One region of the Rhodococcus sp. C26F genome, then DNA from elsewhere that is predicted to be linked to it. Evidence: riboswitches for the same ligand, from Rfam matches in the RefSeq annotation. Region 1 holds a riboswitch; each other region holds the start of a gene.
The links. A riboswitch is a leader RNA that binds a small molecule or an ion and turns the genes downstream of it on or off. The one in region 1 is predicted to bind thiamine pyrophosphate.
Positions count from the first base shown of each region.

Region 2: linked by a shared signal. The riboswitch ahead of thiC (phosphomethylpyrimidine synthase ThiC) and the one ahead of ACLBYD_RS04600 (ABC transporter substrate-binding protein) in region 1 are both predicted to bind thiamine pyrophosphate.
Region 3: linked by a shared signal. The riboswitch ahead of thiO (glycine oxidase ThiO) and the one ahead of ACLBYD_RS04600 (ABC transporter substrate-binding protein) in region 1 are both predicted to bind thiamine pyrophosphate.
Region 4: linked by a shared signal. The riboswitch ahead of ACLBYD_RS19590 (3-oxoacyl-ACP reductase) and the one ahead of ACLBYD_RS04600 (ABC transporter substrate-binding protein) in region 1 are both predicted to bind thiamine pyrophosphate.

Region 1 is NZ_JBKFBA010000002.1:311,149-318,358, forward strand. Features, by position in the region: gene ACLBYD_RS04565 (protein kinase domain-containing protein) at 1-987, shown strand, start outside; gene ACLBYD_RS04570 (magnesium transporter CorA family protein) at 1,017-2,036, shown strand; gene ACLBYD_RS04575 (hypothetical protein) at 2,050-2,226, opposite strand; gene ACLBYD_RS04580 (CsbD family protein) at 2,346-2,543, shown strand; gene ACLBYD_RS04585 (hypothetical protein) at 2,602-2,796, opposite strand; gene ACLBYD_RS04590 (hypothetical protein) at 3,017-3,163, shown strand; gene ACLBYD_RS04595 (hypothetical protein) at 3,590-4,111, shown strand; TPP riboswitch at 4,571-4,667, shown strand; gene ACLBYD_RS04600 (ABC transporter substrate-binding protein) at 4,704-5,717, shown strand; gene ACLBYD_RS04605 (ABC transporter permease) at 5,695-6,480, shown strand; gene ACLBYD_RS04610 (ABC transporter ATP-binding protein) at 6,477-7,210, shown strand, end outside.
Region 2 is NZ_JBKFBA010000022.1:7,632-14,841, forward strand. Features, by position in the region: gene nthA (nitrile hydratase subunit alpha) at 1-594, opposite strand, end outside; gene nthB (nitrile hydratase subunit beta) at 658-1,338, opposite strand; gene ACLBYD_RS19725 (substrate-binding protein) at 2,230-3,645, opposite strand; gene ACLBYD_RS19730 (ArsR/SmtB family transcription factor) at 3,661-3,999, opposite strand; TPP riboswitch at 4,142-4,251, shown strand; gene thiC (phosphomethylpyrimidine synthase ThiC) at 4,250-6,034, shown strand; gene ACLBYD_RS19740 (potassium channel family protein) at 6,150-7,028, opposite strand; gene ACLBYD_RS19745 (hypothetical protein) at 7,165-7,210, shown strand, end outside.
Region 3 is NZ_JBKFBA010000026.1:9,858-17,067, forward strand. Features, by position in the region: gene ACLBYD_RS21360 (hypothetical protein) at 1-420, opposite strand, end outside; gene ACLBYD_RS21365 (NUDIX hydrolase) at 558-1,412, shown strand; gene thiE (thiamine phosphate synthase) at 1,448-2,137, opposite strand; TPP riboswitch at 2,164-2,276, shown strand; gene thiO (glycine oxidase ThiO) at 2,273-3,337, shown strand; gene thiS (sulfur carrier protein ThiS) at 3,334-3,546, shown strand; gene thiG (thiazole synthase) at 3,539-4,324, shown strand; gene ACLBYD_RS21390 (hypothetical protein) at 4,416-4,949, shown strand; gene ACLBYD_RS21395 (ABC transporter ATP-binding protein) at 5,018-5,947, shown strand; gene ACLBYD_RS21400 (ABC transporter permease) at 5,947-6,726, shown strand; gene ACLBYD_RS21405 (M20/M25/M40 family metallo-hydrolase) at 6,819-7,210, shown strand, end outside.
Region 4 is NZ_JBKFBA010000021.1:75,713-82,922, reverse strand. Features, by position in the region: gene ACLBYD_RS19600 (phosphodiesterase) at 1-548, shown strand, start outside; gene ACLBYD_RS19595 (stealth family protein) at 545-2,041, opposite strand; TPP riboswitch at 2,304-2,395, shown strand; gene ACLBYD_RS19590 (3-oxoacyl-ACP reductase) at 2,450-3,214, shown strand; gene ACLBYD_RS19585 (LLM class flavin-dependent oxidoreductase) at 3,214-4,518, shown strand; gene ACLBYD_RS19580 (serine hydrolase domain-containing protein) at 4,625-5,905, opposite strand; gene ACLBYD_RS19575 (zinc-dependent alcohol dehydrogenase family protein) at 6,085-7,131, shown strand; gene ACLBYD_RS19570 (glycoside hydrolase family 3 C-terminal domain-containing protein) at 7,144-7,210, opposite strand, start outside.

The sequences.
Region 1 (7,210 bases):
GACTTCGCATCCTATGCCGACATCTTCCGTTTCGACTTCGATTCGGCGGTGCGCCGGCAAGAATGGGCAGCCCCTTACCACCGCGAGACCCGAGGCCCTTTCGCTGCGATTTACGGACAGTGCCTGTGCGGTATCGCCGTCAACGAACAACTCGACGTCGAGGGAGCGGAGAAGTACTTCCGCACGGCATTGCGACGGGCGCGCCGCAACGGCGGCATCCACACCCATTCGGGCCGGCTCGCCGCCGCGATGCTTGGGGAACTGCTCTACGAACAGGGACGGACCGGTGAAGCCGAGACGCTGCTCGACGAAAGCAACCTTCTCGGAATAGACGGTGGTGCAACAGATTTCATGATCGCCCGTTTCGCGACCGCGGCGCGCCTGAAGATGGTCCACGGGGATCGGGAATCAGCCACGAAACTACTGGACGAGGGACTGCGCGCAGCAGCGATCAACAACCTACCCCGGTTACGGGCGCGGCTGGAGAACGAGCGGATACGACTGGGATTGGGTGCAATCCCAAGGCCCACACGGATGATGCCCGATTCCGACCGTCCGAACCCGGACGGCACGGTGGAGATCACTCTCCAATTCGAGGACGCCACCGCCATCCGCCTGCTCTGCGAGAGCGACGAAGCCGGTGCCGCGGAACACGCAGTGGAGTGGGCGCAGCTGTGGGTACGCCGCACCGAGGGGCTGCGTCCCCGCGCCCACCTCCAGGCCACACGGCTCCTCGTCAGCTGTCTGCACGCCGCCGGGCGCATGGAGGAGGCCGAACGCACGCTCGCGTGGGTGGCCGCAGAGTGCGCGTCACGCGGGATGGTGTGTTATCTCGTGGACGGTGGCGCGCGGACGACTCGCGCCCTCGAGGCGCTCCACCGACGGATGCAGGAGGATCGGTGGCCGGACGACTGGGCACGGGTCGACGCGCAGTTCCTCGAACGCGCAGCACGACTCGCCGAGGACGAGAATCGTCCCGTGGTGTGAAACCCCTCGGATTCGGGGACACTGCCGAGGTGACGGACCGAAACGACAGACCTATCCGGACCCGGCGATGGACCGACGGGAAGCTTGTCGACGAGGGCTTCCCCCTCTCCGCGGTGTCGGATCATCTCGCCGACGCCGACGCCCTCGTGTGGGTGGACCTGTGGAATCCCGAGCACGCGGACCTGCTCGAACTCGCCGAGGAATGGAGCCTCGACCCGTATGCGGTCGAGGATTCGCTCGCGCAGGGAGAACGGACCAAGGCCACCCGCTACGCCACGCACACCTTCCTCACCGTCTACGCGACACACCTCTATCCGGATTCCGAGGACGAGGATCAGGCTCACGAGTCCCGGTTGCACACCACCCGGATCTCCGCGTTCGTCCTGCCCAGGGGCGTCGTGACGGTACGTCGCGGCAGCCCGTTCGACATCGACGAAGTGGTGCGCCGGTGGGACGAGAACTCGGACCTGCTGCAGTACGGGCCCGGGGCGCTGGTGCACGGCCTGCTCGACACGGTCGTGGACGGACAGTTCGAGACCATTCAGGAACTCGACGACGCCGCGGAGGACCTCGAGGACTGCCTCTTCGAGGATCAGGCGTCCACTCGGTACATCCAGCGTCGTGTCTACCGTCTCCGCAAGGAACTCGTGCAACTTCGGCGAGTGGTGCTGCCGATGCGCGAAATCATCAACGCGGTCATGCGCACCCGCGCCGAGAACAACCGCCATCCCGAACTCGACAGCTCGTACAACGACCTGTACGACCACGTGATGCGCGCGACCGAGTGGACGGAGTCGCTCCGCGAGATGGTGAACACCGTCTTCGAGACGAACCTGTCGCTGCAGGACGCCCGCCTGAACATCGTGATGAAGAAACTGACGGGATGGGCCGCGATCATCGCGGTCCCCACCGCCGTGACCGGTTGGTACGGCATGAACGTGCCCTATCCCGGCTTCGGCGAGTGGTGGGGCATGCTCACCGGAGTCGCGATCATCGTGGTGTCGGCGATCGTGCTGTACGTGCTGTTCAAGAAGCGGGACTGGTTGTGATTCTTCGCCGCGCTCAGAGGAGGACGACGAGCAGCACGACGATCACGACGACCACCGCGACGGCGGCGATCACCGCCCCGGCGGATCGACGGCGCTGCACGGGACCGTCGCGGACGAGTTCGGGGTCGGCGTCCGGGGCGTCACCGATCGGTTCGTCGCCCTCGGGCCCGGGGTTGGTGGGATGCGACATCGATCTCCTCCTGGCTGTCTGTTGTCGAAGTCTGACACGGACGAGTACGCCGTGTTCGGTTTCGCTCGGTTCGGGTCGGGTACTCCGTAGGGGCAACGTTCGATGACAGAGGAGGACCCATGGCCGATTTCGTCGACAAGGCAAAGCACAAGGCAGAAGAAGCAGGCGGCAAGATCAAGGAGAACACCGGTCAGGCGACCGGTGATCGTGATCTCGAAGCCGAGGGTCGCGGCGACCAGACCTCCAGCGGGTTGAAGCAGGCCGGCGACAAGATCTCGGATGCCGCAGAGCACGTCAAGGACGCTTTCAAGAAGTAGTCACGAACTGCGCGGTGCCGGTAGTTTCGACTACCGGCACCGCGCGTGTCTGTGGGTCCTACTTCGAGGTGCCCTCGGTGTCGTCGAAGAAGTGCCAGGTACCGTCCTGTTCGTTCTGTGCCTCCATGCGCCAGCCGAGTTCGCTGTTGTCGGCGCGCTGGTCGACGAACCAGGCGTGCGCGTCGTCCGCGCTCTCGATTTCCTTGGTGTCCACGACGTTCCCGGTCGGGTCGATCACTCTGTAGGTAGCCATGCCGAGTGTCTTCCCACGCGACTCGCCGATCAAACGTCGGGCGAACCTTCTGGTGTAGGGTGGGGTCATCGTTCGGCTCGCATACGATGAGCAACCTCGCACCTCGGTGCCCGAAGGTTCCGAACCGGACGTGAGAGTTCCCCGCCGCGTGTACCGCGGCCCCTCTTCTTCGCACTGCCCCACGGCCGGGGTCTACCCGGCCGCACCCGAAAGGACGGCCATGAGCCAGAACAAAGAATTCGACAATCCCCTCTTCCTCGCGCCCACCACTCCGGAAGCCGACGCCGAGATCGAACCCGTCACGGCTGTCGCCGAGGTCAGCGGCCCGCACGACTACACCTCGATCTTCTCCGCCCGCGGCGCCTGATCCCGCCTCATCCGGCCGCGAAGTCGGCCAGTGCCTGCGACGCCTGCGGGTCGCCGACGCCAGATCGAACGGAAGCTTCGGTGGGAAGTACCACTCGGTGAAATCCAGGGGTGGCTCCGACGGATTCCGCGCCAGCTCCGCGATCGACGTCACCTCGCTCCCCCGATCGGTGTACCACGCTTCGTCGGGTGACGACGCCGTGCCCACCTCGTCGTAGTCGAGCCACCGGTAGACGACTCCCGGATCGGTGAAGACCTCCGGTGACGCCTTGGGTGCGTCACCGAACAGCCCCCCGAGCACCTCCGGAGTGCTGGGAACGGGAAACAGCTTGTCGTGCACGGGCGCACCGGTGATGAACCCCGACGCTCGCCTGCAGGAATCCCAGTGGTTGCGAATTGTCGTCGAGGATCGCCCAGCACCGCCTCGGTGGTCGCGTTCAACGTCCGCACGTCCGGGTCGCCGGTCGCGAACATCGCGCAATCCCTCGACAACAGTGTCCGCAGCGTCGAGTCGACGTTCGGGTTGTCGGGCATCCGCGGGATGATTCCGTCGGTGCCGTCCGGGGCGAGTCGCGCCGCGAGTCCGGTGAGTGCGAGCAGATTCGTCGCCTCGGGATTGACGACCGCGGGAAGTGCCGGCACCGGGGGCGCCGTCGAGATCGATCCGGACAGCGCATCGAACGGTGCCGGCGTCGTCGGTGGTGACGGAAACTCCGCCGAAATCCCATTCCGCGAAATTGCCGGTGATGAAACTGCCGAGAGAATGTCCGCCGCACAACACTTTCCGCTTCCGCAGGGCCGGGCCGGGCCGGGAAGTTCGTGGCGCAACAGCTCGCACTGGTCGCGCAGCGTCTGTTCGAGTCCGGCGCGCGAGAGCCACGCGACGTCGGTGACGGTCGCGTGGCCGGCGAATCGCCGCCCATCGATCTCGGCGCCGTGGAAGGAGTAGTCGGTCGCCGTGTCGAGCGACCCCGTCCGCAGTGCCGCCTGCACACCTGTGTGGTCTTCGAGGCAGTTCGATCGTCGGTCCAGTGCCCAGAACTCGATGTGGCAACCGCGAGCGGCGGCAGTGAGGACGGTGTTGCGTGCGACGCTCTCGAGCGCACCCGCTCCCTCGAGGATCCCGGGTTGGGCGACGAGCACCCGGTCGGCGTCGGCCGAACTCTCCGGGCCGTCCGCCGATTGCCACCGCAGATACGCCAACCGGTCGCACGTGGCCGGTCTTCGGTCCCGCCTCGAGCGACAGGGGTTCGGATTCACGGAAACAGCAGAAGGAAGGGACCTTCGACTCTTCCGCTACGGGTGAAACGTGAGGGTAATGCCGCGACCTGGGCATTTATGTAACTTCGTGTCACGCGTTCGTTCTGCCGCCGTCCCGGGGGTGCCTGGAAGCCGCAGTGCTAGGGTCGCCAGTGACACGGGGTGCTCCGCACGAGCGGGGCTGAGAACACACCCGTCGAACCTCATCAGGTAATGCTGACGAAGGGATGTCCCGACATGGCCATGCTTGTCCACACGCCGTTCCGTTCCCGATCCGCGCAGTGAACGCGCGGCGATCTCTCGCCGGACTGCTCACCCTCGTCGCCGCGCTCACCGCGGTCGTCGGGTGCTCGTCCGGTTCCGAGAGCGACACCATCCGATTCGCGCTGGACTGGACGCCCAACACCAATCACACCGGGCTGTACGTGGCGCAGCAGGAGGGCCTGTTCGCCGATGCAGGGCTCGACGTCGAGATCCTGCCGTACAACAACGCGACGCCCGACACCCTCGTCGACGCCGGGAGCGCCGAGTTCGGAATCTCGACGCATGCCACCTCGACCATCGCCAGGGCATCCGGGTCCCGGACCCTCGCGGTCCTCGCACCCCTGCAGCACTGGGCGACGGGGATCGCCGTCCGGGGCGACAACCCCGACATCACGCGGCCGGCGGAACTCGACGGCAAGACCTTCGCGGGCTTCGCGAACCCCGGCGAGGACGAGATGCTCGCCGAGGTGATCCGCAACGACGGTGGTCGCGGGGAGTTCGAGGAGGTGACGCTCGGGACGTCATCGTACGAGGCCGTCTACTCGTCGACCGCCGACTTCACCGTGTCGTACCTGGCGTGGGAGGGTCTCGAGGCCGAGCGCCGCGGCCTGCCCATGCGGTACTTCCGCTTCACGGACTACGGCTTCCCCGACGCGTACGCGATCGTCGTCGATGGCAACGAGGACTGGATGACGGAGAACCCGGAGCAGGCACGCGCTTTCGTGCAGGCGCTGCACCAGGGTTACCGGATCGCCGCCGACGACCCCGATCGTGGAGCCCGGGCCCTGATCGAGGCGAATCCCGGGGCCTTCCCCGACGAGGAACTCGTCTACGAGAGCCAGCGCCTGCTCGCCGCCGACTACATGCGCGACGCCTCCGGTGCCGTCGGAGTCCTCGACGCCGGGAAATGGTCGGGCTACGCCCGATTCCTCTACGAGAACGGCCTGCTGTCCGGACCCGATGGCAGCCCGTTGACGACCGAGCCGGACTGGTCGACCTATGTCACCGATGACTACCTCGAAGACCGATAGCACCGGCCGCGCACGTCGACTCCTTCCCGCCCTGCTCGTCGCCGGGGCGCTGGTCGCGATCTGGCAGTCGTACGTCGTGGTGAGCGGTATCCGTCCGCAGGTGTTGCCGTCCCCCGCACGCGTTCTCACGCAAGGGTGGACACATCGGGTCGACATCGCCGGGCACGCCTGGTCCACCCTTCAGGTCACCCTCGTCGGTTTCGCCGTGTCGCTGGCACTCGCGTGGGTGCTCGCCATCGCCGTGGACTTCTCGCCGTGGTTGCGGCGGGCCTTCGTGCCGTTGTTCGTGGTGTCGCAGACCCTGCCGATCATCGCGATCGCGCCCTTGATGATCATCTGGTTCGGATTCGGACTGCTGCCGAAGATCCTCGTCATCGCGCTCGTGACGTTCTTCCCCGTCGCGATCGGACTGCTCGAAGGGTTCGCGGCGGCCGACCGCGAGGCGGGCGCGTTGCTGCGCAGCATGGGCGCGTCACGGTGGCAGCAGTTTCGTTACGTGCGCCTGCCGTCCGCGCTCCCCCGCTTCTTCACCGCCCTGCGGATCGGGATCACCTACGCCGTAGTGGGCGCGGTGTTTGCCGAATACGTCGGCGCGACATCCGGCCTGGGCATATACATGAGTACACAGAAGAATTCGTTCCGCACCGATCTCGTGCTCGCAGCCGTGCTGGTGACCGCCGTTCTATCGCTCACGTTGTACGCGCTGACCTACGTCGTCGAACGGGTGGTCGCGCCGTGGGCACTCACGGAGGATGCGACATGAGTGCGGTGACGATGGCATCGGTCCACAAGGCGTACGGCGACCGGGCGGTGATCGACGGCATCGACTGTTCCGTGGAGCCCGGTGAATTCGTGTCCTTGATCGGACCGAGCGGTTGCGGCAAGTCGACGTTGTTCTCGATCGTCGCGGGACTCGAACAGCCCGACACCGGTGAGGTTCTCGTCGGCGGCTCTCCCGCCGCACCCGGGCGGGTCGCGCTGATGCCCCAGAAGGACCTGCTCTTCCCGTGGCGGACGGTGCTCGACAACTGCACACTCGGGCTCGAGGTGCAGGGCGTACAGCGATCGGACGCTCGTGCCCGCGCCCGCGAACTGCTGCCGACCTTCGGCCTGACCGGATTCGAGGACGCTGCGCCGCACCAACTGTCGGGCGGTATGCGTCAACGCGCGTCGCTCGCACGCACGGTGCTGCAGGGACGCGACGTGCTCCTGCTCGACGAGCCGTTCGGCGCACTGGATTCACTCACCCGCACCGAGATGCAATTGTGGTTGCAGCAGGTGTGGCAGCAGCATCGCTGGACGGTGCTGATGGTGACGCACGACGTGCGGGAGGCGGTGTTGCTGTCCGATCGGGTCGTCGTCCTCGGTCCGCGACCGACGCGGGTGCAGCACGAGGTGCGTGTGCACCTGCCCCGGCCTCGAACCCTGGAGACGTGCGTGTCGAGCGAGTTCGTAGCGCTCGAACACGAGCTCATGGAGGTCCTGCACCGCTC
Region 2 (7,210 bases), on a different contig from region 1:
TACGCCGATGAGCGAGTCGCGGGTGACGAGGTCGGCGAGTTGTTCTTCGGTGAAGTTCTCGGTGCCGGCTGGGCGTTGCGGCAGGACCCAGTAGCGAAGTTCGGCACTCGAGTCCCATATCCGGATCTCGACGTCAGCGTCGGGGGTATATCCGAATTCGGCCAGCACACCCCGGGGGTCGCGGACAGCGCGGGCGCGGTAGGCGGGGTACTTGTACCAGTTGGGTGGCAGGCCGAGAACCGGCCACGGATAGCACGAGCACAAGGTACATACGACCATGTTGTGGACCGTGTCGGTGTTTTCCAGCACGACCATTTCTTCGCCCTGCATGCCGCCGACGCCCATTTCACGGCAGGCGCTGGTGGCGTCGGTGAGCAGGCGCTGCTTGAACTCGGGATCGACCCAGGCGCGGGCGACGATCTTGGCGCCGAGTTGAGGACCGACCTCGTTCTCGTAGACCGAGGACATGTGGTCGATGGCGTCGGTGGAGATCAGGCCCTTGTCGACGAGGATGGTCTCCATGGCCTTCACGCGTGCGGCGATCTCCTCATTCGATCGTGGCAACGGGCCCTGGACGGGATTGTGGGCGGTCATCGGGGTGGACTCGTTTCTGTCTGTGGTGAAGGGACGTCTCGCTGGGTGGACCGGATGACCTGGTCAGGCCGGTAGCAGATACGGTTCGAACACGTCGATGTGATTGACGACGTTCGGGGCGGCAGGTTCACCCCACAACTCGGTCGCCGAGAACCGCACTGTGTACAGGTGTTCGGGGTTTTCACCGGCGCCGAGTGCGTTGGTGTCCGGGAAGACATACCCGCCGTGGGTCGCCACGACTTCGCCGACACGGCCACGGACGTATCCGGCGCGGCGGGTGTGGGTGTTCGGTGAGGCGTCCGGCCGCACGATGACTTTGTCGCCTACGGCGAATGCGGGCTCGGTGGCGGTTGGGCGTCGGTAATCGGCTCCGTGGGTGATCAGCTGCGAGATCGTCTCCACCAGTCGCGGATCCTGCCGCGTGGGGGTCGCTTCGTCCGGATGGTCCATGTAGTACTGGGTGCGGCGGTCGAGTTCGTCGGGATCGAAGATGCCTGCCTCGATGCCGTGGTGGATCATCGCGTGCATCCAGTGCTCGTAGTATTGCGAGGTCAGATAGTCGTGCGGGGGGATCTGCTCCATCGCGCCCCGGAACTGGTCGAGATTGAACGCGCCGGCCAGCGCCATGGCCGGAAACATTGTCAAAACCGACCGCTCCCAATCGGAATGGAAAACAGGTTCATCGGATTCGGGGTTGACCGGACCTAGGCCGGCGCGGCCCCCGAGGTCGTGGATTCCATCCATGAAATGCTCTCCTTGTGCCGTGAGTCACCAACCCTATGTGCCCCCATCTAATGCGTCAACACGTCATGACCTAATGACATGTAACTGTCTTGTTACCACCGGACTGGGTGATCCGCGCTGTGGGCTGTCCGGGCGTGGACGCGTCGGCGCGAGTCGCTCCAGAGAGAAAGTGCGCCTCCCGCCATCCGTCTGGAGGCGCGATCGTGACGACCGATCCGGTGTGCGGGTTGCGTACAGTAGAGTGCCGCACTCCCTGCGTCGGCAAAAGCGTTGTGGCAGTAATTCTTTGTTCCCGCATGTATCACACTGACGCGCTATGGACAGTCCGGCAACGGCTCGCTAATCTGAGTTCGATTGCCGCGCATTCACTCTGCCGTTCGACCTCGCTGACGGCAACAAATTCAACCACACTGCTGCTCGCTTCGGCGACAGGAAGGCGCTCGTCGATCCCCCGGACGGAGCTGTGAACCGTCTGCATTCGGAGCTATTCCATAAGATGCTGAACTGTGGCCAGATGCGCCGCAGTGAGACGTGCACAAAGGAAGATGGAGAATGAAGTCAGAGCCACCCCCGAGAGGGAAACGGATCTCACCGGGGCAGAAAGACTCGACCTCCGCATCCGGTCCCGATCCCACAGACGAGGATCTGGCAGCTGTCATCGTCGCCTTGACCGAGATCGACATCGCACCGAACAGTGATGACGTGGGGCCTGATCGCAGTCGGAAACAATTCTGACGACACCGATGTATGGACGACCCGGCAGGTGCACACGGTGGGCCCGGAGGTTGCGCATCCCCGGCGAAGAACCGAACGGTAGGCGAACGCAACCACGTCGAGGTGATCAAGACACATGCCCTGATCTTCGGTACCAGAAATCGTGGTTGCCCGAACTTATCCGAGGGCGGGATACAGTTCCGTGCCGGTCGCTTTCGTCAAATGCAGCTGCTGTCTGAGTCGGTCCTCGCTCAAAGTGACGGTACCCCGCGGTAGCTGAAACTCGCCGTGACGCATTCTCGCGGCGATCCGCTCGCTATCCTCGGCTTTCCGAGCCGCCTGCCACCATATGTGAACCGCCTCGAACACAGACTCGCTCAACGTCGACAGCGGCGGTGCCCAAGGACCGAATTCCGCCTGGTACCTCTTCAGAAGCGAGGCGTTGCCTTCCGTTTGTAATCTTTGGAAGTACCCCGAGACGGTGTAGAGGCCACGAGCCGCTTCGGCGCCGATGTACGTCAGCGTGGACTCTTCCAAGGCAGGCGCCAGAGTAATGCACTGATCCCGCAATCCCATTGCATAACATTGCCGTTCGAACGCAACAGCATCAGCTCCGACGAAGGTCGACAGTACGATGTCGGCACCCGATTTCTGGATCGATTCGATGATCGGGGCGAAGTCACGAGTTCCCAGAGACGCGAACTTTTCCCCGACGACTCGGGCGCCGTACCGAGGCAACAGTTGGCGAGCCAGGCCGTGTGTCGTGCGGGGCCAACAATAATCATCGCCGGCCAGAAACCATCGTCGCACCCCCTCCATCCGCATGAGCGGTTTCACGGCTGCTGCCAACTGGTCGTCCGGCCGCTCGCCGAGCTGGAGACGGAGACGATCGCCGCTCCCTCCTTCGTTCATGACCGGCTGTACCAGCAGCACGGGTGCATCGCTGAGCGCTTCGGCAACTGCAGTGTAGGTAGCCGATGTGGTGGCGACCAGGATGGTCCGGCAGCCTGCCTGGACGAGTCGTCGCGCTTCCCTGACGCCGGTCTGCGGGTCTGTGGCGTCATCGCCCACGATCAACTCGACTGGACGGCCGCGGATACCGCCCTCGGCATTGATTTCCTCCAGCGCCAGCATGGCGACGTTGTCGATTGCGGTGGCGAAAAGACTGCCGGGTCCGGATTTCGACGTCAACAAGCCCAAACGGGTATGGGAAGAGACGTTTCGAGAGGTAGGGAACCCTCGACGCCGCATCAACCATTCCAATCCGGGCTGGTCGAGCTCGGCGACGAGCCGAACTCTCGTGCCACCATTTGCGGCTTCGAAACGGAGTTTGATACGCCCTCGCCAAGGCTGGTCGTGCACGATTTCAAGGTACGCATGCGGACGTGCGGCAGCAATGCGCCCAAGGATTTCGACCGGATCTGCTCCGGAACCGCTGAGGTGGACCGCCATACGCACAGCGGCGCCGGGTTCGACCCGATCGCATACCGCGCCGAACAGCCATCCCGCCTCCGCGTCTGCTCCGAAAAGGCTGTAGGCCACCGAGGGCAGGGATGCGGTCCACTCTTCCGCGTGCAGTACGAGCTGGGTCACCGTGTTCCCTGGAAGCTACGCACGTCGCAAGGTTGTGTCGGTGACAGCGGTGCGGTCTGCGGCCTCGACGGCATCTGCCAGCGCTCCTCGGAACAATTCCTGCAACATTGCGATGACGTCCCGAGCGGGACCGGCCGGGTCGATCGAGTAGAAGCGGAAGCGGCCGGCCTTACGTTCGGTGACCAATCCCGCGTGCCGCAGGATTCGAAGGTGGTTCGAGACCCCGGTACGTCCCACGCTGTCGATCTGTTCGACCAGTTCGTTGACACTGCACTCGTCGCGCTCTGCCAGCACAGTGAGAATGGCTCGCCGTACAGGGTCGGCGAGGGCATCGAAGGCCAGCTGTGCGGACAAGGTCCCGATCTCCTCGAGTCAGCAGTCAATGACATATAGAAGAGTACCCCCCTTGTAGCTCGTACAGGATGGGCCGACCTCGCGGCACTCGGACGGCAGGGCAGCTACATCTGCAGCGGGAGAAGCCGGGTGTTAGGGTCGGTGCCGTCCCCACGGGAGCCCTATTGCAGGGGCTGAGATCGGGCTGAGGCAGCCTGCGACCGTCGAACCTGCCCGGGTAATGCCGGCGAAGGAAGTAGGAACGATTCCGATGAGTGCATCCGATTCCCATGCCCTGAGCTATGTCCACGACGAGGAACACGACCTGCGTGTGCCCGTCACGGAGATCCGTTTGGATGACTCTCCCGACGGGGTGCCGAATCCGCCGCTGCGGGTCTACCGCACTGCAGGTCCCGGTAGCGACCCGCTGGCCGGGCTCCCGCCGACGCGCGCCGACTGGATTGCTGCTCGCGGCGACGTCGAGCACTACCCGGCGCGAGAACGGGATCTGCTCGACGATGGCCGCTCGGCGGTGCGGCGTGGAGAGGCGTCCCGGGAGTGGAAGGGGCCCCGACCTGTCCCGGTGCGAGCGAAGACAGGCCGGACGGTCACGCAGATGCACTATGCCCGGGCGGGGATCATTACCCAGGAAATGCGGTTCGTGGCGCTGCGGGAGAACTGCGACGTGGAATTGGTGCGCTCGGAGGTGGCGGCGGGTCGGGCGATCATCCCGGCCAACGTCAACCATCCCGAGTCCGAGCCGATGATCATCGGCAAGTCCTTCCTGGTGAAGATCAATGCCAACATCGGTAACTCAGCGGTGACCAGCTCCATCGTCGACGAAGTCGACAAGATGCGCTGGGCCACCCGTTGGGGCGCGGACACGGTGATGGACCTGTCCACCGGCGAAGATATCCACACCACCCGAGAGTGGATCATCCGTAACTCCCCGGTGCCGATCGGCACGGTGCCGATCTATCAGGCCCTGGAGAAGGTCGCCGGACAGGCCGACGCACTGACATGGGAGATCTTTCGCGACACCGTGATCGAGCAGTGTGAGCAGGGCGTGGACTACATGACCATCCACGCCGGAGTGCTGCTGCGCTACGTACCGCTCACGGCCGAGCGGCTCACCGGCATCGTCTCCCGAGGTGGTTCGATCATGGCCGGCTGGTGTCTCGCCCATCACGAGGAGAATTTTCTCTACACCCACTTCGACGAACTGTGCGAGATCTTCGCCCGCTACGACGTCGCATTCTCCCTTGGAGACGGGCTGCGACCCGGGTCGATCGCCGACGCCGACGACGCCGCGCAGTACGCCGAGCTGGACACCCTTGCCGAACTGACCACCCGTGCCTGGGCTCACGACGTTCAGGTGATGGTCGAAGGCCCTGGCCACATCCCGATCCATCGGGTGCGGGAAAATGTGGAGCGTCAGCAGAAGTTATGTCATGGAGCGCCTTTCTACACCTTGGGGCCGCTGGTGACCGACATTGCTCCGGGCTACGACCACATCACCTCCGCGATCGGAGCTACCGAGATCGCCCGCCATGGCACCGCGATGCTGTGTTACGTCACCCCGAAGGAGCATCTGGGACTGCCGAATCGGGACGACGTGAAGACCGGGGTCATCACGTACAAGATCGCTGCTCATGCCGCCGACATCGCCAAGGGCCATCCCGGTGCCGTCGAGCGCGACGACGCGTTGTCGAAGGCGCGTTTCGAGTTTCGGTGGCGGGATCAGTTCGCTCTGTCGCTGGATCCGGATACGGCCGAGCAGTTCCATGACGAGACGCTTCCGGCTGAACCGGCCAAGACTGCGCACTTCTGCTCGATGTGTGGGCCGAAGTTCTGCTCGATGCGCATCTCCCAAGACATCCGGACCAGGTTCGGTGAGGCCGCCGACCAGGCCGCCGTCGCCGGGATGCAGCATATGTCCGACCGGTTCCGGGCCGCCGGCAGCACGGTGTACCTGGATGCGCCCACCGTTCCGGGTCTCAGGGATGTGGTGGGGCATAAGTCGATTGGAGCCGAAACGGGCGGTATGCCCACGTGAGGAGGCGGGTGAGTTCCGGATGTTGGTGGCGGTCACGGCGCGACGGAGAAAATTGGCCCAGGGCTGCATGACTTGGCAATCGTCAAGGCTATTGCCTATCCGGTCCGGATTGGTGTCACGTTGATGTGTGCTGCCTCGACGGCGTTTGTCGGAGTCGTACCTCAAACGAGGGGTGGTGAGCGTCTGTTCCGGTGATATGGGGGCAATGGTGTCGTGCGGAGAGGACGAACTGTTCGAAGGACCCGTCGAGCTCGAGGTAGATCCTGTCGTTTGCAACTACCACGCGGTGGGCATCGAGACCGAGCAACCGTCCGACGACAAAGGTTGCGCTCAAGGTTGCGACGTTTCTGGTAATCCCTAGCGGTACAAGGGATCCGGTGTCGGTGAGGGCTTCGTGTTCGCCGGCTCTGAGGACGAGTCTGGCGTCGGGGTGTACACCGTGGGCTGCTACGGACACGGCGATGTTGTCACGGTCGTCAGAACCCACAGCAGCAAGGCATCGGGCTCGGTCGAGGCGGGCGCGTTCGAGGAGGGTTCTGTCGGTACCGTGCCCGACGATGGTAGGAATATTCAGTGCTCGGGCCAGGCGAAGATTGCGAGCTCGATCATCGCGTTCGATGGCGACGACGGGGATACCGAGCTTGCGAAGTTCGAGGCATAACCGGAGACCGACCTGTCCCAATCCGACGACGATGACGTGGTTGCGGCGGGGAAGAACCCGCTGACCGATCAAGCCGATGAGACTGGCTCCGAGCAGACGTTCGATTATCCCGGCGGTGAACATGGCGGTGAACACGATCGCCGCCAACATCGCCACGGCCGCGAACACGTCATAGGCGTGGTCGCCGTGTGAGGCCGGTGCGGGACCGACGGTCGCGACGACCTGGACTGCTTCCTTGAGGGACTCGACCCAGTGGTGACCCTTGCCGACAGTGAGCCATATCCAATCGATCAGAAGTATGGCGAGCAGTCCGGTAAGGCCGGTGAGCAGCATGCGGGTTCCGGCATCGTGGGATCGCAGGGTGCCTACGGAGTGGACGAATCGGCGGCGAATTCTGCTGGTACGGCTGTGGGGTAGAGGCCGCCAGGTCGGCTGGTCGCCGTGGGTGGGGTGCCGGAGGACGTGTGCGATGCCGTGGGGTGCGGTGTACGCCGCGTCGATCGTGGCAGCGATGC
Region 3 (7,210 bases), on a different contig from region 1:
GTCGGCGTCGGTCAGACCGGTCGAAGCGATGACGAGATATTCCGCAGCCTCGTTGGTGGCCCGGATGTAGCGACTGCGCACCGCTTCCGGTTCGAGTCCTCCCGAGATGAAGCCCGTCACGGCGGCGGCGTCGGCCACCGAGAGCGCGCTGTAGAGATTCTGGGCCGCGCTGGCGAGCGGCTCGATGGACGTGAGGAGACGATCGTGGGTGGCCTGCCTGCCGGACACCATCGTTGCGGAGACCGCTGCCGAGGCGACGAGCAGCACGGTGAGCACCACCCCGAGGACCACCAACCGGACCGGCGTGGATCGGAGCAGGGCACGAGCGTCGTCGAACCGGGCGTCCGGAGTGTCCGTATCGGCGTCGTCGCGAATGTGGCTCTCGACAGGAGCGAAGGGAGGGGTGATCCGTACGTCCACCGGGCACTCCCTTCCTCGTGTCGAGCGGTCTGAGGGGAGCATATAAGCAGCCCGGCGGTATTGTTGCCGTCCACGGACGGCGGGGATCCGGTACCGGGCACAGGTCCGGACGAGGGCGGATCGGAGAGGCGGACGCAATGCGTGGAGACGGCGACGGCTGGGCGGTCGGACCGGACGGTGAGAAACGCTGGGGACGACACGGCGCCGCAGGTCTGCTGCTGCGCGCTCCGCTCGCGGACGGTCGCCCCGCGGTTCTCCTGCAGCACCGGGCGGCATGGTCGCACCAGGGTGGCACCTGGGCGCTTCCCGGTGGAGCGCGCGACTCGCATGAGAGCACCGTCGACGCCGCCGTGCGGGAGGCCCACGAGGAGGCCGGCATCGATGTCGCGGCCGTGACGGTGCGCGCCGAACGTGTCACCTCCGGTCTCGCGGGCGGATGGACCTACACCACCGTCGTCGCCGACGCCACCGAAACGCTCGTGACCAGCCTCAACCAGGAGAGCACCGAACTGCGCTGGGTGCCCGAACCGGAGGTCGAGGCGATGCCGCTGCACAGCGGCTTCGCCGAGGCGTGGCCGTCGCTGCGCACCTCACCGGTACGCATGCTGCTCGACACCGCGAACGTGCTCGGAGCGAGCGGCCCCACCGGATGGTGGCGCGACCGCCCCGGCGCGACGAGCGCCCTGCTCGCCGACCTCGCCGCGGTCCTTCCCCGCACGGTCGAATTTCCCGACGGGACGTTCGGCTGGGTCCCCTGCGTCGAAGCGGTCCTCGAAGGGCATGCCCGCGACGCGACGATCGACGACGTCCGGATCCCGGTGCACAGCGCGGACGGCAGCGGCGACGACGAACTGACCCGGCTGGCCTCCACCGCGACGGCCGTGGTCGACCCTGGGGTGACGGTCGTGGTCACCGCGGATCGCGGCCTGCGCGCGCGGTTGCCCGAGGGCACGATCGCGATGTCGCCCTCGGCCGTGCTGGGCTGGCTGTAACGCCTCAGGCCGGCAGCGCAGCCTTCAGCCGCCTTTCAGGCCGGCAGCGCGGCCTCGAGTGCTGCGGCGGCTGCCCGCGGATCGGAGGCCTTCGTGATCGCCCGGACCACCGCGACCCGCGTGGCACCGGCGTCGAGCACCTCGGGGAGCCGCTCGAGATCGATGCCGCCGATCGCGAACCACGGCCGTGCCGGCTGCGACTGCGCGACCTCGCGCGTCACCTCCAGCCCCGCCGCGGTCCGTCCCGGCTTGGTCGGGGTGTCCCACACCGGCCCGGACGCGAAGTAGTCGACGCCCTCCTCGATGTCGGCGAGCGCAGCCTGCGCGCGGCTCGACGTCGAGCGGCCGATGACGATCTCGTCGCCGAGGATCTGCCGCGCGTGCCGCACCGGCAGATCGCCCTGACCGAGATGCAGGATGTCGGCGCCCGCCGCGAGCGCGATGTCGGCGCGGTCGTTCACGGCCAGGAGCGCACCGTGGCGTGCACACGCCTCGCCGATGATCTCGAGGGCGGCGAGTTCCTCGCGTGCCTCGAGGCGTCCGAACTTCTTCTCGCCGGCCGAGTCCTTGTCGCGCAACTGGACGATGTCGACCCCACCGGCGAGGGCCTCCTCGACGAACCGTGCGAGGTCGCCGGTGTCCCGGCGAGCGTCGGTGCACAGGTACAACCGGGCGGTCGCGAGGCGGCCGCGCGGGTCGGGATGGTTGCCGCGATAGGTGGTCACGACCAAGACGGTAGCCTCTAGGCAGAAAGTGACGACACGGGAGTCCCGAGGTTCGCGGGGCTGAGAGGGGGCCTGCCGGCCCCGACCGTTATGACCTGACCCGGATCATGCCGGCGCAGGGAGTGAGGTGGACCAATGGCAACTGTGGCCGTCGTGGGTGGCGGAGTGATCGGGCTGTCGATCGCATGGCGCGCGGCCCGCTCGGGGCACATCGTGACCGTGCACGACCCGAATCCCGGCAGTGGCGCCTCGTGGGTGGCCGGCGGGATGCTGGCCCCGCTGTCCGAGGGCTGGCCCGGTGAGGACCACGTGCTGTCCCTGGGTGGGGCCTCGCTCGACCGCTGGCCCGGATTCGCGGATGCACTGCGCGCGGAGACCGGCGTCGACGTGTTCACCGCCGAGGCGTCGCTGACCGTCGCGCTCGACGCGGCGGACGCGGCCGACTTGCGGACCGTCGCCGAATGGGTCGGGGAGCGGGGGCACGAGATGCGTCTGCTCTCCCGTGCGGAGATCCGGGAGTTCGAACCGTCGCTCGGGCCGAAGGTGCGTCTCGGACTGCTTGCACCCACCGAGTCGTCGGTCGACAACCGCACGCTCGTCGACGCCCTGCGCGTCGCGGCCACCGCGGCCGGGGTGCGTTTCTCCGACGCCGCCGTCCACGATCTCGCCGACCTTCCCGACGATCAGGTGGTGCTCGCCGCCGGCTCGGCGTCGGCGCGACTGTGGCCGGGCCTTCCGGTCCGTCCGGTCAAGGGCGAGATCCTGCGCCTGCGGGTGCGGCCGGGCGCGACCCCGCCGCCGCAGCGCACCGTGCGCGCGAGTGTCCACGGACGCCCCGCCTATCTGGTGCCCCGCCACGACGGCCTCGTCGTGGGCGCCACACAGTACGAGGCGTCCGACACACAGGTCACGGTGGCCGGGGTGCGCGATCTGATCGCCGACGCCGAGAAGATCTTCCCTGCGCTCGGCGAGTACGAACTGTTCGAGGCGAGCGCGGGCCTGCGCCCGATGACCCCCGACAACCTGCCGCTGATCGGCCGGCTCTCCGATCGTGTCGTCGCCGCGACCGGCCACGGCCGCAACGGTGTGCTGCTCACGCCGCTCACCGTCGACGCGGTGCTCGCCGAACTCGGTGGGCGGTCGCTGGCCGACGCGCAATACGCCTGTCCTGGACGAATTACGGAAGCGAGTGTGGGATGACGAACGTGTCCGTGGGCATCACCGTCAACGGTGAGGACAAGTACTACGACGCGGCCCCGACCGTGTCACAACTGCTGAACGAGCTCGGCCTGCCCGAGAAGGGCATCGCGGTCGCCGTCGACGGTGTCGTGTGCCCGCGCGGCCGCTGGTCGGAGCCGGTCACGCGCGGAGCGAGCATCGAGATCCTCACGGCGGTCCAGGGTGGCTGACACACACGATCCCGGCGCCGACCTGCCGCAGCTGACCATCGCCGGCCGCACCTTCGGGTCGCGGCTGATCACCGGCACCGGTGGCGCGGCGAACCTGGCCGTGCTCGAGGAGGCACTCGTCGCGTCGGGCACCGAACTGACCACCGTCGCGATGCGCCGCGTCGACGCAGCCTCCGGAACCGGTGTCCTCGACCTGCTGCGCCGTCTCGGCATCGAACCGCTGCCGAACACCGCCGGGTGCCGCGGCGCGAAGGAAGCCGTGCTGACCGCGCAGCTCGGTCGGGAGGCGCTGGAGACCGACTGGGTGAAACTCGAGGTCATCGCCGACGAACGGACGCTGCTGCCCGACGCCATCGAACTCGTCTCCGCGGCCGAACAACTCGTCGACGACGGCTTCGTCGTCCTGCCGTACACGACCGACGATCCCGTCCTCGCGCGACGCCTCGAGGACGTCGGTTGTGCCGCGGTGATGCCGCTCGGCTCGCCGATCGGGACCGGCCTCGGCATCTCGAACCCGCACCACATCGAGATGATCGTCGAGGCCGCGGGTGTGCCGGTGATCCTCGACGCGGGAATCGGAACCGCCTCCGACGCGGCGCTCGCGATGGAACTCGGTTGCGACGCCGTGCTGCTCGCGACCGCCGTCACCCGCGCGAAGGATCCGGCGCTGATGGCGTCGGCGATGCGTCACGCCGTCGAAGCGGGATTCCGTGCCCGGCACGCCGGCCGGATCCCGAAACGCTTCTGGGCCCAGGCATCTTCGCCGATGGAGCCGTGACCGGTACGGGAAACCCCTGAGCACCTTGGTGTTCAGGGGTTTTCCGATTATCACGCGACGGGATACCGATCGGTCTGTACGATCCCCGGGCATGACAATTGCACACAGAATTCTCGCTGCCGCCGCTGCCGGGCTCATGGGCACTGCCGTCGCCGTCGCGGCGCCGGGTGTCGCGGGCGCCCAGGAACCGTGTCAGATGGGCTGGTCGAACACCGGACCGAGGTCGTGCGCGACGACGGAGTTGTCCACGCCACCCGTGCTGACATTGGGCGACGGCATCTGCGCCGGCATCGTGCGCGCCGGTGGAACCGCCTTCGACGGCCCGCTCTACGAGTACTCCTCGGCGCCGGGTGCCACCCACGGGATCGAACTGCGGATCACGCAGGGCTACTCGCTTCTCGGCGAGTGGACGCCGAGCATCCTGAACTGCGACGTCACCGTCGCTTTCGACTGGCACAACCTCGACACCGGTGCCCGCGGTACGGAGACCCGCTTCGTGCCGGCCTTCCACACGAGCACCCGGCCGTTGTTCATGCACGTGTTCCCCGGACCCGGCCGCGTCGCCCTGACGATGCGTACCGAGCGACCGAGCATCCCGGTCACCACCGAGGTCTTCGTCCCCTGACGCACCGCGTGCGGCTCCGGGGAGTGTGATCGGATGCGCTCGCCGGAGCCGCACGTAGGGTGGTGCGCATGATCGAAGTGACCGGCTTGACCAAGACCTTCGGGTCCACGACCGCGGTCGACGACCTGACGTTCACGGTCCGTCCCGGCATCGTCACCGGCTTCCTCGGCCCCAACGGCGCGGGGAAGTCCACCACGATGCGCATGATCCTGGGGCTGGACCGGCCGACCTCGGGAACCGCACTGATCGAAGGGAAGCCGTACAGCGAGCTGACACGGCCGCTCACCACCGTCGGGGCGTTGCTCGACGCGAAGTGGGTGCATCCCAACCGGTCGGCGCGGTCGCATCTCGCCTGGCTGGCCGCGTCGAACGGTCTGCCCGCCTCGCGTGTCGACGAGGTTCTGCGCCAGGTGGGTCTGACGGAGGTCGCGGGCAAGCGCGCCGGCGGCTTCTCGCTCGGCATGTCGCAGCGACTCGGTCTCGCCGCCGCACTGCTCGGCAACCCGCGCGTGCTGCTGTTCGACGAACCGGTCAACGGCCTCGACCCCGAGGGCATCGTGTGGATCCGGCGGTTCATGCAGGCGCTCGCCGCGGAAGGCCGCACGGTGCTCGTGTCCAGCCACCTGCTCTCGGAGATGGCGCAGACCGCCGAACACCTCATCGTCATCGGCCGTGGACGGCTCATCGCCGACACCTCGGTGAAGGCGTTCGTCGACCGCGCGTCCGACTCGTTCGTCGTCGTGCGCAGCCCGCAACTCGACGAGCTGCGCACCGCGCTCACCGAACGCGGGCACACCGTGCGGGAGGACGACGGTGCCCTGCACGTCTCGGGCGCTCCGGCGGCGGAGATCGGCGAACTCGCCGCGACCCGGTCGATCGTGCTGCACGAACTCGCGGGACGCAACGCGTCGCTCGAGGAAGCGTTCATGAAACTCACCGGTGGCGAGGTCGAATACCACGGATCCGGAGTCGACGACGTCATGAAGGGTGGACTGTGATGAGTACGGCGCTCGACACACTGCGGGCCGAACGGATCAAGCTCACGTCGGTGCAGTCACCGCTGTGGTGCACCGTCGTCATCGTCGCCCTCGGCCTGGGTCTGGCCGCGATCCTCGGGTCGGTCTCCCGCGCGTCGGCCGGGATGGACGACGAACTGGGACGGTTCTATCCGACCGTGGACGTCGCGGTCAGCGGCGTCACCGGCTTCGGCGTGCTGGTGCTCATGATCCTCGCGGCACTGTCGGTCACCAGCGAATACCGTTTCGGGGTCATCCGCACGACCTTCCAGGCCACCCCGAACCGCACCCTGCTCCTGACGATGAAGGCCCTGCTCATCGGTGTGCTGGGCGCGGTGCTGACACTCGCGGTCTCGTTCGGTGCCTTCTACCTCGCGAAGGCACTGGCCGGGCCCGACGCAGGTCGCGAACTCGTCCTCAGCGGCGACACGGCGTGGCGCGCGATCTACGGCACCGCGATCTACGCGTTCCTGTGCGTCTTCCTCGCGATCGGTGTGGGCACGCTGCTGCGGCAGTCGGCCGGCACGATCGCGCTGCTGATGCTGTGGCCGCTGCTGCTCGAGTCGTTGTTCGCGCTGTTCGGTTCGGTGGGCCGCGAGATCCAGCCGTTCCTGCCGTTCGCGAACGCGAACAACTTCCTGGGTATCGGGCAGGGAATCGAATTCCACTGGGGTCCATGGGGATCGCTCGTGTACTTCGCGGCCTTCTCGTTCCTGGTGTTCGCGGCCTCACTCGTGGTGGTCAACCGCCGCGACGCCTGAGGTACTACCTCGACACGCCGCAGGTTCTGCCTCCGCACACTGCGCCGCACGGTTTCCCCGTGCGGCGCAGTGCTTTTTTGTACGCTCGGTCGATGGCGCGGGCGCAGACGAGATACGGCATGCGGGGAGCGGCGCTGATCGCCGCCGGTGTACTGCTGACGGCGGGATGCTCGGAGGCGGAGGTGGAGGCGCCGCCCGTCGACCCGACGGCGCTCGCCGACGCCGTGCAGCTCGATGCCGTCATGACGCACCTGACGGAACTCGAACGGATCGCCGGCGAGAACCAGGGAAACCGTTCGCTCGGGACCCCCGGCTACGACGCGAGCGTCGACTACGTCGCCGGAGCCCTGCGCGACGCCGGATTCGACGTGCAGACACCGGAGTTCGACACGACCCTGTTCGCCGTCGAGAACGAGCAGCTCACCGTCGACGGGGAGCCGATGGGCGTGAGCGCACTCGGCATGTCGCCGTCGACGGGACCGGA
Region 4 (7,210 bases), on a different contig from region 1:
TCCACATGGTCGGCGGACTGCGGATCATCACGCTCGACACCTCGGTTCCGGGCCATCACCACGGCGAGGTCTCCGCCGAGCAGCTCGCCTGGCTGGCCGACGAACTCTCGACACCCGTCCCGTTCGGTACCGTTCTCGCACTGCATCATCCACCCGTGCCGAGCGTGTTCGACATGGCCGTCCTCGTCGAACTGCGCGACCAAGCGGGCCTCGCCGAAGTACTGCGTGGCACCGATGTGCGCGCCATCCTCGGCGGTCACCTGCACTACTCGACCTCGGCCACGTTCGCCGGCATCCCGGTCTCGGTCGCCTCGTCGACCTGCTACACCCAGGACCTGAACGTCCCGGTCGGCTCGCAGCGCGGACACGACGGCGCGCAGGGCTTCAACCTCGTGCACGTCTATCCCGACACGATCGTGCACTCCGTGGTGCCCAGCGGAAGCTACGCCACCGCCGGGCAACCCCACACGGCCGACGACGCGGCGCGGCGCCTGGCCGAAGCCGGCATTCGCATCCCCGAGAACCCCGACCTCACCGTTCGCGTCTAGCCGACGTCCGGTCCGCCCGGGTAGTCGGTCTCCCAGGGCGCAGGAATCGGGTAGTACCGCTCCAGGAACTGCGTGACCTTCGCGGTGCGCAGCTCCAGGTCTACCTCGGGCGTGCTGCCGTCGTTCAGGCAGAACAGGTCGAGATTGCGGCGCGCCAGGATCGTGTCCAGATGTCGCAGACCGGACTTCACGGTGGTGTCGACGTACTCCACCTTCGCCGTGGTCTGCTGCACCGCGCGGCCGGTCAGCAGCGTGTAGTAGTGGTAGAAGGAGTTCGTCACCGAGATGTTGTCGGCCGCCCGGAACGGGCTCGCCGCCGTCGCAGCGAACTCGTCCGCGAACTCGCGCTCCATCTCCGCCATGATCGACCTGCGCAACGGGACCGGTGTGTGCTCGAGGTGCCGAGTGATGGTGACCCCGAAGCGATCCTGCAGGAGCTTGCGGTTCATTCGGGCGGAGTTCTCGAATCCGCTGCGTGACGCGTTGTTTCGTCCGAGGCCGATCCGCACGTCACACTCGATGAACTTGCCGACGCCCCCGCCGGAGAAGAACAGGCTCGGGCTCACCCGGCGACCGAAGAACATGTCGTCGTTCGAGTACAGGAAGTGCTCGGACAGTCCCGGGATGTGATGCAGCTGCGACTCGACCGCCATCGAGTTGTAGGTGGGCAGCGCCGACGGATCGGTGAAGAACTCCTCGCTCCGCACGAAGGTCACGCGCGGATCGTCGGCGAGCCACGCCGGTCGCGGCGAGTCGGTGGCGACGAAGATCCGCCGCACCCACGGCGCGTACATGTGGACCGAACGCAGGGCGTACTTCAGTTCGTTGATCTGCCGATAGCGCGCCGGCGAGTCGTCACCTTCGCCGACGACATAGTTCTGCATCAGCTTCGCGCGCTTGGCCTGGAACGACTTCGACGACCCGTCGACCCACGAGAACACGAGGTCGATCTCGAACGGGATGTCGCCGGGATGGCGGTCGAACATGCCTTCGATCGTGGGCCACAACTGTCCGTACCGCTCGACCGTCGTCCGGCGCATCTCGTCGCGCAGGGCGATCGTGCGGGTGAGAGCGTTCGGACGAGGCATGATCACCTCGTCGTCGGTGTAGGTCCACAGCTCGATGTCCACACCGTTCGAGGCGCCGTACCGCAACCCGCTGGTCAGCTCGACCCGCGGGCGGAACAGCCGGAACACCCGGTCCTTCCTGTCGCGCGAGAGCCGACCGTCCGCCACCGGGACGGGACGCCGCTTCGAACCGACGGCCTTCGAGTAGAAGGGCTCGTCGGCACACCCCTCGACGAGAGCGGCGCGCAGCCGCTTCCGGTCGGCGCGGTCGATCGCGAGGATCGGACGGTCGCTGTCGTCGCGCACGAGCAGGTAGTCGATGTGCGCCCGGTCGAGCACGCGGCGCAGGAACAGCACGTCCTCGATCCGAGCCTCGTCGGGCGTGGTGGTGGTGATCGGGATGGCGTAGCGATCCTCGAACCACACCACTTCCTCGTGCCTCGCGGGGCCGCGGACGGTGGCGCGGCCGAGCGGCGGAGCGTCTCCGACCTGCTGGGAAACGGAGACGTAGGGAGCGTTGTGGGGGGCCGGCGTGTGCGTCGGAATCTCCTTTCACGAGTCGGGACAGGAATGGCCCATTTTAACGCCGATCTGAGCTAAGTTCCCGCGTCGGCGATGTGACGATCCGGTGAAGCCCGCCGCGGGCGGCTCTCGAAGCGGCGAAACCGCGCGGTGTAGCCTGTCCGCAGGACTCGACACGGGGTGCCGGAAACGGCTGAGAAAACACCCGTCGAACCTGATCTCGATAATGCGAGCGAAGGGATGCCGAGCCGGCGACAGGCCACAGGTCTGTCGCCCTCACGCACCCTTCCCCACACAGGGAAGGCACAGAAGATGTCATTGCAGAACCAGGTCGTCCTCGTCACCGGCGCCGGTCGCGGACTCGGCCACTCCATCGCACAGGCGTTCGCCGACGAAGGAGCCGCCGTCGTCCTCGACTACCGGCGCAGCGGCGAGAGCGCCCACGAACTGGCCGACAAGATCGGACCCGAACGAGCGGTCGCGCTTCAGGCCGACGTCACCGACCGCGCCGACGTCGAGTCGCTGTTCACCCGGGCCCGCGAGCACTTCGGACGACCCGTCACCACCGTCGTCAACAACGCCCTGCCCGACTTCTCGTTCAACGGCGACGCCCGGCCCAAGGCCGACGAGATCGGATACGACCGGTTCGGCGCCCAGTTCGACGGCGTCATCGGCGGCGCGGTCAACGTCATCCAGGCAGCGCTGCCGGGCATGCGGGAAGCCGGCGGCGGCAGCATCGTCAACATCGGTACCAACCTGTTCCAGCACCCCGTCGTCCCGTACCACGACTACACCGCCGCGAAGGCCGCGCTCCTGTCGCTGACCCGCACCTTCGCCGCCGACCTCGGCCCCGACGGGATCCGCGTCAACATGGTCTCCGGTGGTCTGCTGCGCACGACCGACGCCTCGTCGGCGACCCCCGAAGCGGTGTTCGATCTCATCGCGTCGTCGACGCCGCTGCGGAAGGTCACCACGCCCGAGGACTTCGCGGCCGCGGTGCTGTTCTTCGCCTCCGACTGGTCGCGGGCCGTCACCGGACAGAACCTGGTGGTCGACGGGGGACTGGTGATGAACTGATGGCCGGACCACGCACTCTCCACCTCAACGCCTTCCTCTACGGCGTCGGGCACCACTCGTCGGCGTGGCGGCATCCCGACTCCGCGGCCGAACGCATCGGCGACATCACGTATTTCGAGGAACTCGCCCGCACCGCCGAACGGGGTTGCCTCGACGCGGTGTTCTTCGCCGACGGTCACAGCGTCAACCCGAAGTACACGGCGGGCACCACGTGGTTCCTCGAACCGCTCACCGCGCTGTCGGCGATGGCGCGCGCGACCGAGCACATCGGTCTCGTCACCACCGTCTCCGCGAGTTTCTTCACGCCCTTCCACGCCGCGCGGATGCTCGCCTCGCTCGACCACATCAGCGGGGGACGGGCGGGTGCGAACATCGTCACCTCGATGTTCGACGAGGAAGCGCGGAACCACGGATTCGACTCCCTGCCGCCGCACGCCGAACGGTACGCGCGGGCCGAGGAATTCATCGAGGTGCTCTGTGCGCTGTGGGATTCCTGGGACGACGGCGGTGTCCTCGTCGACCGGTCGGGTGGCAGGTTCCTCGACTCCGACGCGATCCGTCCGATCCATCACCGAGGCAAGCACTTCCGCGTCGACGGTCCGTTGACCGTGCCCCGGTGCCCGCAGGGGCGTCCGGTGCTGTTCCAGGCGGGAGCGTCGGAGACCGGACGCAACCTGGCGGCCCGCCACGCCGAGGCCGTCTACTCCGTCGCGTGGGACATGACCGCCGCGCTCGAGTACGCCACCGACCTGCGCGCGCGGATCGCCGCGGCCGACAGGGATGCCGGTACGGTCGCCATCCTGCCCGGACTCGTCACCTACGTCGGCCGCACCGAGGAGGAGGCGTGGGCGAAGAAGGCGGAACTCGATGCGCTCCTCGACGTCGATGCCGCCATCACCCAGCTCGGCGTCTTCACCGGTCAGGACTACACCGGCCACGACCTCGACGCGCCGGTCGCCGACCTGCCACCCATCGAGGAGTTCAGCGGGCCGCAGGGTCGCTACGCGACGGTGCAGCGCATCATCGAGACCCGCCGTCCCACCCTGCGCGAACTGCTCGGCTACCTCGCCGCGGGTGGTGGTCACGCGACGATGATCGGTACTCCCGAGACCGTCGCCGACAGCATCGAGGAATGGTTCACCGCGGGCGCCTGCGACGGCTTCAACCTGATGTGTCCCGCCTATCCGGATTCGCTCGACGACTTCGTCGAGCTCGTCGTCCCGGAACTGCAGCGTCGTGGCCTGTTCCGGACCGAATATCCCGGCTCGACCCTGCGCGACTTGCTCGGTCTGAAGGCGCTGTAGCGGAGAAGAGCGCGAATCGGTCATCGGAGCGGGTTGTAGCGCGCGCCGATGACCGTTTCGCGCTCCTGAGCGGCCCGACGCGCCTGCCACCGGCGGGCCGGTACGATCAGCCTCCCGGCGCCGGCGCGGGAGTGCTTTCCTCCGCTCCGGGAGCGCGTGCCGGATCGCCCGGCGGTTGATAGCTCGAGCCGTAGAAGATCGGCAGGATGCCCTTGACGAGGGTCAGCGCCGAACCTTCACCCGACGGCACCGTCGACAGGTTCGTGGCGATGACGATCGTCAGGTCGGTCTTCGGGTCGTGTCCCATGAAGGTCATGAAGCCGGGAAGCTGACCGTCGTGCCCGAGCAGGGGACCGAACTGCGCCATGCCGAGTCCGTATCCGGCGGTTCCCCCGCCCACCGACTGCACGCTGTCGAGCCGGGTCTTCTGCATCTGCTCATCGAGCAGACCGCCGCCGACCAGTGCCTTCACATAGGTGGTCATGTCGTCGACGGTGGAGATCGCAGCGCCCGCGGTCCACGTCCACGACGGGTTGTCGTCTGTCACGTCGTTCGGCTTCAACGTTCCTGCGACCGCGGCGGCCTGCTCGTCCTCCGGCAGCGCGAAGGTGTCGATTGTGGAGACGTTGGTGCCGAACATGTAGCCCTGCGGATGCGGATCGGGAATGGAGGAATCATCGTTCGCCGGGAACGAGGTGTCCGCCAATCCGAGCGGGACGAAGATGCGCTCGTCGAACGCCTCCGCGATCCGCATGCCCGTCAGTTCTTCCACGACGAGCCCGAGCAGCACCGTATTCGTGTTGCTGTATTCGAACTGTTCCCCGGGCGGGAAGTTCACGGGCTGGGCGAACGCGATCGCGAGCAACTCCTCCGGCGTCCACGCCTTCTCGGGTTCGCGGTCCAGGGTCGCGTTGAACTCTGGGTCGAAGCTGTAGCTGTACAGGCCGCTCCGCATGTCGGCGAGCTGCGCAATGGTGATCGTGTCGCCGTTCGGGACACCCTCGACGTACTTCGATATCGGGTCGTCGAGCGACAGGCGACCTTCCTCGACCAACTGCAGGACGGCGGTGACCGTCATCGTCTTCGTGTTGCTGCCGATGCGGAAATGGTCGTCGGCGGAGATCGGGTCGTCGGCATCGATGGTGGAGGTGCCGAACGTGCCGGTCCAATCACCGCGGTCGGGGGAGCTGATCTGGACCACCGCGCCGGGAATGGCGTTGTCGCGCATCAACTGCTCGACGGTCGATTCCAGCTCGGCCACGTACTCGGGCTGAGCTTGATCGGAAGAGGTCGGCGACGGTGTGGATTCGGGCTCGGTGGTATCGGAACTGCACGCCGAAGCGGTCAGTACGGCCACCGTCAGGAGCGACGCTGCGAGTGTCTTCATCAATCGTCTGCTTTCGGGATCGGTGGTCCCCGAAAGAACAGGGGACTCTGTGATGGTGTCACGAATTCGGACATTTCCCGCTGTCGAGGTGAATTTTTCACCCCTTCCGAACGATTCCGATCGCAGTGTCCCCCGTGTCATCCTGGATCGGGGCCGATTTCGTGTTCGGAGGTCGAATCATGAAGGCACTGGTGTTCCACGGACCGGGGAAGCGATCGTGGGAGGACGTTCCCGACGCGACGATCCAGGACAGTACCGATGCCGTGGTGCGGGTCGACGCGGTCACCATCTGCGGCACCGACCTGCACATCCTCGGAGGTGACGTACCCGAGGTGACCGACGGACGGATCCTCGGTCACGAGGCCGTCGGAACGGTGGTCGAAGTGGGCGACGGAGTGCAGACACTCGCGCCCGGCGACCGCGTGCTCGTCTCGTGTGTCACCGCGTGCGGCACGTGCCGGTTCTGCCGCGAGAGCCGCTACGGGCAATGCCTCGGAGGAGGCGGCTGGATCCTCGGGCACCTGATCGACGGCACCCAGGCCGAACTGGTCCGAGTTCCGTACGCCGATAATTCGACCCATCGGATTCCCGACGGCGTGAGCGACGAACAGATGCTCATGCTCGCCGACATCCTGCCCACCTCCTACGAGGTCGGTGTTCTCAACGGCCGTCTCCGACCGGCGGACGTCGTCGTCATCATCGGAGCCGGTCCTATCGGGCTCGCCGCCATCCTCGCCGCACGACTGTTCAGTCCGAGCCGCATCGTCGCCGTCGACCTCGCCGACAGCCGCCTCGAAGCGGCGAAGGAATTCGGGGCGAACGTCGTGGTCAACAGCGGTCGCGACGACGTGGCGGAGGTCGTCCGCGATCTCACCGGAGGTCTCGGCGCCGACGTCACGATGGAGGCCGTCGGCTATCCGGAGACGTTCGAGCAGGCGGTCGCGCTCGCTCGCCCGTGCGGGCACGTCGCCAACATCGGTGTGCACGGCAAGCCCGCGACGCTGCACCTCGAGGACATCTGGATCAAGAACCTGACGATCACCACGGGCCTCGTCGACACCTATTCGACGCCCACCCTCATCGGTCTCGTGAGCAGCGGTCAGCTCGACACGTCACCGATGATCACGCACCGGTTCGCGCTCGACGAATTCGAACAGGCCTACGACGTGTTCTCCCGCGCCGGCGAAACCGGTGCGTTGAAGGTGCTCCTCACCGCCGGTTCGTGACCGGCCCTGCCCTCACTCCTGCTGGTTGACCACATCGAGAAGCTGCTGGATCTGCTCCGGCTCGACCCTCGGAGCGAAT